Regions from separate parts of the Cryobacterium sp. RTC2.1 genome, predicted to be linked through region 3. Evidence: predicted binding sites of a transcription regulator. Region 3 holds the regulator's gene; each other region holds the start of a gene.
The links. The regulator HspR, encoded in region 3, represses chaperone genes until heat shock. The targets are predictions, from matches to a motif close to AAGTTGAGTCNNNNNGACTCAACTT.
Positions count from the first base shown of each region.

Region 1: a site for HspR is predicted at 1,182-1,206, ahead of QN357_RS13900 (ATP-dependent Clp protease ATP-binding subunit). Genes of this name have one in related genera too.
Region 2: a site for HspR is predicted at 949-973, ahead of QN357_RS04885 (ATP-dependent Clp protease ATP-binding subunit). Genes of this name have one in related genera too.

Region 1 covers NZ_JASJXJ010000119.1:2,388-4,650, forward strand. The annotation lists gene QN357_RS13900 (ATP-dependent Clp protease ATP-binding subunit) at 1-1,140, opposite strand, end outside; gene QN357_RS13905 (primary-amine oxidase) at 1,326-2,263, shown strand, end outside.
Region 2 covers NZ_JASJXJ010000022.1:13,303-15,565, forward strand. The annotation lists gene QN357_RS04885 (ATP-dependent Clp protease ATP-binding subunit) at 1-930, opposite strand, end outside; gene QN357_RS04890 (hypothetical protein) at 1,063-1,365, opposite strand; gene QN357_RS04895 (maleylpyruvate isomerase family mycothiol-dependent enzyme) at 1,451-2,194, opposite strand; gene QN357_RS04900 (FMN reductase) at 2,219-2,263, opposite strand, start outside.
Region 3 covers NZ_JASJXJ010000010.1:39,719-41,981, forward strand. The annotation lists gene QN357_RS02775 (nucleotide exchange factor GrpE) at 1-174, shown strand, start outside; gene QN357_RS02780 (DnaJ C-terminal domain-containing protein) at 167-1,177, shown strand; gene QN357_RS02785 (heat shock protein transcriptional repressor HspR) at 1,180-1,596, shown strand; gene QN357_RS02790 (methyltransferase) at 1,583-2,263, shown strand, end outside.

The DNA.
Region 1 (2,263 bases), on a different contig from region 3:
CCGCGGTCCGTCGGACTCTGCCTGCTCGGCGGCGGCGAGTTCGCGTTCCATCACGGGGATGTCGCCGTAGAGCAGCCGGGAGGCGCGTTCGAGGTTGCCCTCGCGCTGGGCCCGCTCCGATTCACTCCGCGCGGTGTCGAGTCGGGTCTTGAGCTCGCCGACCCGGTTGAGCGAGGCGCGTTCCTTGTCCCACCGGGCCTGCAGTCCCTTCAGGGTGTCCTCACGTTCGAGCAGGTCGGCCCGCAGCTTCTCGAGCCTCTGGCGGGAGGCGTCGTCCTTCTCCTTCTTGAGGGCCAGCTCCTCGAGCTTGAGCCGGTCGACGCTGCGGCGCAGCTCGTCGATCTCGACGGGGGCGGAATCGATCTCCATCCGCAACCGGCTCGCGGCCTCGTCGATCAGGTCGATGGCCTTGTCCGGCAGCTGACGCGCGGTGATGTACCGGTTCGAGAGGGACGCGGCCGCGACGAGAGCGGCATCCGCGATCGACACCTTGTGGTGCGCCTCGTAGCGCTCCTTGAGGCCGCGCAGGATCGCGACCGTGTCCTCCACGCTCGGCTCGTCGACGAGCACCGGCTGGAAGCGCCGCTCGAGGGCGGCGTCCTTCTCGATGAACTCGCGGTATTCGTTGAGCGTCGTCGCTCCGATCAGGCGCAGTTCGCCGCGGGCGAGCATCGGCTTGAGCATGTTGGATGCCGCGACAGAGCCCTCCCCGCCGCCCGCACCCATCAGGGTGTGCAGTTCGTCGACGAAGGTGATGATCTGACCCTCGGCGTCGTTGATCTCCTTGAGCACGGCCTTCAGCCGCTCCTCGAACTCGCCGCGGTACTTCGCCCCGGCCACGAGGGCGGCGAGGTCGAGCGCCACGAGCTGCTTGCCCTTGAGTGAGTCGGCCACGTCGCCGGCCACGATCCGCTGGGCGAGACCCTCGACAACGGCGGTCTTCCCGACACCGGGTTCGCCGATCAGCACCGGGTTGTTCTTGGTGCGGCGGGTGAGCACCTGGCTCACGCGGCGAATCTCGGCGTCCCGCCCGATCACGGGGTCGAGCTTGCCGCTCTTCGCGATCTCGGTGAGGTTCACGCCGTACTTCTCGAGCGCAGACTTCGCCTCTTCCTGGGGCGGCTGCTGGCCTGCTTGCATGGGAAGTTCCTCTCTCTCGTGCGACAGCCCGCCGACAAACAAAGCTGAGTCGCGTCGACTCAAGTTTAGAGGCTGGCGACGCTCGGCGCCAGCACTCGCGTCCGGCGGTACCGGTGCCATAATGACCGCAAACGGCGGCAGGCGACAGCGCCGCCGAGACACGCCTTCGATGATGAGGAGCCCCGATGACCTTCCATCCCCTCGACCCGCTGACGGCCGACGAGTTCACCGCGGCCGCAGCCATCGTCGGCCGCGAGCGCGGTGTCGGACCGGGCTGGCGCTTCGCCTCGATCGAACTCGTCGAGCCGGGCCGGCACGCCAGGTCCGCCTTCGATCGTGCCGGTGCGGTGCCCGAGCGCCTCGCCCGGCTCGTCGTGCTGAACCGGGCCGAGAACAGCACCTGGGTGGCGCTCGTCTCCCTCAGCGCAGACGCCCTGCTCGACTGGACCACGGTGCCGGGCGTGCAGGCCAACTTCACGGTCGACGAGTGGGACGAAGCGGATGCGGCTCTCCGCGCGCACCCGGACGTCGTCGCCGCCCTCGCCCGCCGGGACATCACCGATCTCGACAACGTCTTCATCGACACCTGGACCTACGGTGACGCCGTCATCCCTGAGCGATTCCGGGGCAGGAGGATCGGCTGGTCCGACGTCTGGGTGCGCGCGGAGGCGGGCGCCAACCCCTATGCCGGACCGGTGAGCGGACTGCACTTCGTGATCGACGTCAACACGATGGAACTCCTCGACGTCGAGGACTCGTTCGCGGTCGACCGCCCGGCCGTGATGGGCGAATACGTGCCGCATCTCATCCCTCCTCGCATCCGCGACCTGAGCCGGCGGCCTCCGCTGAGGCCGCTCGACATCGTGCAGGCAGAGGGGCCGAGCTTCACCGTCACCGGCCACCGGGTCGAGTGGCAGAACTGGTCGCTCCGGGTCGGCTTCAACTACCGGGAGGGCATGACGCTGCACGAAGTGAGCTACCGGGACGGCGAGCGCGTCCGCCCGATCGCCAACCGGCTCTCCTTCGCCGAAATGGTCGTGCCCTACCGGGATCCGAGCGTCGATCATTTCCGTCGCACGGCTTTCGATATCGGCGAGTGGGGCCTGGGCTTCATGACGACCTC
Region 2 (2,263 bases), on a different contig from region 3:
CACGAGCTCGCCGCTGTGCGCGGTGATCTCGTCCATGGTCTTACCGAGGCGTTCCTCGAAGTCGCCGCGGTACCGGGTCCCGGCGACCATCGCCGCGAGGTCGAGTGCCACGACGCGCTTGCCGCGCAGTTGCTCCGGCACGGTTCCCGCCACGATGGCCTGCGCGAGCCCTTCGACGACGGCGGTCTTGCCGACGCCGGCCTCGCCGATCAGAACCGGGTTGTTCTTGGTGCGCCGGGAGAGGATCTCGATCGTCTGTTCGATCTCGTCGGCACGGCCGATCACCGGGTCGAGTTTCCCGTCGCGGGCCCGGGCCGTGAGGTCGGTGCCGTAGGTGTCGAGCATCGGCGTTTCCGAAGCGGATGCCGGGGCAGGGTCCTGGCCCGTCGCATCCGCCTGCGGCTCGCGTGCACCGGCCTGCAGGGATTCCTGGGTGACGCCGGCCGCAGCGAGGACCTGGCCGGCCGGGGAGTCCTCGTTCACCACGAAGGCGAAGAAGAGATGTTCGGGGTCGATGTAGGTCGACCCGAAGGCGCGCGCGATCTGGTGCGCGTCGAGGAGGGCGCGCTGGGCGGAGGGGGTGAGTCCCGGCGTCGCGTCTCCGGTCGGGGCGGAGCGCTCCGGCAGGCGCTGCTCGGCGGCCAGGGCGAGGGCCGCGGGGTCTGTGCCGGTATTCCGGATCGCCTGGGCGGCCGGTTCGCGCAGGACGAGGACCCGGAGAATGTGCAGGACGTCGACGTGGGAGTGCCCGTGCTCGACCGCGTACTGGGCGGCCTCGGCGAGCACCTCGTGGGTGCGGCGGCTGAGCAGCCGGGTGATGTCGATCGGGCGCCCTGTGGGTGCAGCACCCTGCTGGCCCTGCAGGTAGCGGGCGATGAACTCGTCGAACGAACCGTTACCGGAATCCGCGGGACCGAAGAATGTAGGCACGAGACCTCCTGATCTTGAAACTTGAGTGCTATTGACTCAACTCAACGTCAGGCCGTGGGTTTCATTCCCGCCTCATGCTGGGAAACCCCCGGTTACGCGGTCGGCGAACGGAGTGCGAACAGGCCCAGAGGTTCAGGCCCCGAGGATGCCGCGCGCCACGACGACGACGACGGTCACGGCCGCGACGCCCAGCGCGATCAGGACCAGGCCCCGGCCGTGCACGCCGGCGGGCATGACCCGGAGCGCGCGCATCGAGTATGCGAGCCCGACGAGGACAGCGATGACTCCCCAGAACGGGAGCACGAGAGCGAGGACGAATCCGGCGAGGGTGATCCAGAATCCGAGCGAGCGCCCGGGTGTCTTCGTCCAGTCGGCACGCGGCGCGCCGAGGGCGATCAGTCGGTTGTCCTGCATGTTCGCGCGCGGATCGTCCACTGTCAGCCCCCGTTGCTTCGAGTACCAGTCTGCCACGCGGCGGGATCGTTCAGCGCGATCGTTCAGCAGGATCGTTCAGCTGGGCTCAGAGCCACCGAGGCGGGTCGGCCGGAGTCCCGGCGCTCGAACCCACGCCGGAACCGCCACGCCCGGTCGCCCACTGGACGAGGCCAGCGAGGCTGCCGGACACGACGATGGGATGCGCGGAATGGAGGTCGCCGAACCTGCGCTCGTCGTGGGAATCAGTGACGGAGAGCACGAGGTCTCCCCCGTCACCCCGGGTCGCCCAGGCCGAGGTGATCTCGGTGAGCAGGCGATCGAGCACCTCGACCGGCACGTCGGCGAAGGATGCGCCGGTCGCGAGGTCGATCGTGTGCACCCAGAGTTCCTGGTTGCGCATCCACACGGTCTCGGACACGGCAATCTCCCGGCCGCTCGGGGTCCGGACCGGGTGGCTCCACGTCTCGGGGGTGAGCCGGCGCCACGCGGCGTCGAGCTGGATGGTCGCGACGTCGAAGAGGGTCCGCAGGGCGTCGCGGTCGAGCTCGGCCCCGGCGGCGATGTCGCTGTCGCGAGCCGCGTTCGAGACGTACATCGGCGTTTCGACGTCGGTGCGCGCCCAGGTCACGAGTCGTACGATGCCCCTCGCGTTATATGCGACATGGGCGATCACGTGACGGCGGCTCCAGCCGGGCAACAGCGAGTCGCCGTCGAGGTCGACGTTCGACAACCCGTTGAGCTCGTGCGCGAAGAACGCGGTCGCGCGACGAGCGAGCAGGAGTTGCGCGAGCAGCTCGGGATCAGCGGGGAGAGCGGTAGGTGCGGGCATTCCCCCATTCTCGCAGGGAACCGGTCAGATCGAGGGCTGGAATCCGCCCGTCGGACTGAAGGACGCGTC
Region 3 (2,263 bases):
TTCGGCACGGTCGGCGAACCGTTCGACCCCACCGTGCATGAGGCCATCTTCCAGATGCCTACGCCCGATGTGACGGTCGACACGGTCGGCGAGGTGGTCGAGACCGGCTATTTCCTGGGCTCGACGCTGCTGCGTGTTGCCAAGGTCGTAGTCCAGGTACCGAGCGATGGCTAGCCAGGACTGGTTCGACAAAGACTTTTACAAGGTCCTCGGCGTCTCGAAAGACGTGACGCCGGCCGACCTCAAGAAGGCCTATCGCAAGCTCGCCCGCAAGTATCACCCGGACTCCAATCCGGGCAATCCTGCGGCCGAAGCGAAGTTCAAGGAAATCAGCGAGGCGCACTCGGTGATCGGCGACCCCGCACAGCGGAAGGAATACGACGCTGTGCGGGCCATGGGCGGTGGAGCACGCTTCACCGCCCCCGGTGGCGGAGGCGCCCAGCAGGGTGGCGGCTTCGACGACGTCTTCGGCGGCATGTTCGGTGGGGGTGCCCGGCAACAGGGCTACTCCTACCAGCAGCAGGGCGGGTTTGACGACCTGCTCGGCGGCATGTTCGGCCGGGGCGGCGCCGGCGGCGGCGGTTTCGGAACGTCCACGGGAGGGTTCCGCGGTTACGGCGGACCGACCCGCGGGCGGGACGTGATCGCATCCACGACCGTCGACTTCATCACCGCGACCCACGGCGACCAGATCACCCTGCAGACGCAGGATGGCCGGGCCATCAAGGTCAGGATTCCCGCCGGCGTCGCCGACGGGCAGAAGATCAAGCTCCGCGGCCAGGGCCAGCACAGCCCGGACGGCGGCGAGGCCGGTGACATCGTCCTCACCGTGACGGTGCGCAAGCACCCCGTCTTCGAGCGTGACGGCCTGAACCTGAGGCTGCACGTGCCCGTGACGTTCGTCGAGGCAGCTCTTGGCGCGACGATCGAAGTGCCGACCCTGGGTGGAGCGCCGGTCAAACTGCGCATCGCCCCCGGCACGCCGAGCGGGCGGGTCCTGCGGGTCAAGGGACGCGGCGTTGTGACTCCGAAGGGCACCGGCGACTTGCTCGCCGAGGTCCAGGTCGCGGTGCCGTCGCACCTGTCGAAGGACGCCGAGGAGAAGCTCGCTGCTTTCGCGGCGGCCCTTCCCGACGAGAACCCGCGCGACGAACTGCTGGCGAGAGCGAGAGACTGACGGTGGACGAGAACTCCCGGGTGTTCGTCATTTCGACGGCCGCAGAGCTTGCGGGCATGCACCCGCAGACGCTGCGACAGTACGATCGCCTGGGACTGGTGAGTCCGGACCGCACCCCGGGCCGGTCTCGCCGGTATTCGATGCGTGATGTGGTGAAACTGCGCGAAATCGCGGAGCTGGGTGCCGAAGGCGTGAGCCTCGAGGGCATCCGGAGGATCATCGCGCTCGAGGACCACGTGCGCCGCCTCGAATCGCGTTTGCGCGAACTCGAAGCGGCCCTCGCCGATGAACTGCTGAACCGGTCGGGTCGCCGCGTCTTCGCGGCCGGCTCGGCCGGTGAGGTCATCTCGATGCGCGCGGGCACCCGAACCCGCCGCGCGAACCAGGTGGTCATCTGGCGCCCGCTTGACGGCCGCTGATCCCGTGGCGCCCGACCCCACTGCGTTCGACCCCACTGCGTTCGACTTCGGCGCGCTCCGGCGTTTCCCCGACGTCGAGGCCTCCAACCTTTTTGCCGTCGACGCGAGCGACCGGCTGATCCTCGACGAGGCGGCAGAGAGCCTTCCCGCCGAACGGCTCGTTGTCGTCGAGGACCGGTATGGCGCCCTCACCCTCGGCGCCGCTGCGCTCTTCGGGGCCACCGGCATCCGCGTGCACCAGGACGCGCTCTCGGGCGAGGCGGCCCTGGCCCGGAATGCCGACGAGTTCGGCCTCACCGACCGCTACCGCTCGTTCCCACTGGGCCACGAGCTCCTGTCGGGCGCAACCCTTGTCCTCCTCCAGCTGCCCCGCAGCCTCGCCGCGCTCGACGAGATCGCCGAGGCGATCGCCCGGTACGCCGATCCCACGGTCGTCGTTGTCGCCGGCGGGCGGCTCAAGCACATGACCCCGGCCATGAACGAGGTCCTCGCACGGCACTTCGAGCGGCTCCAGGTCTCCCCGGCCCGGCAGAAGTCCCGGGTCTTGCGTGCCTCCGGTCCCCTCCGGGCGACGGAACAGGCGAGCCAGGCCTGGCCGCACGTCAGCAGGCATGACGACCTGGGTCTGACCGTGTGCGCGCACGGCGCCGCGTTCGCCGGCACCACG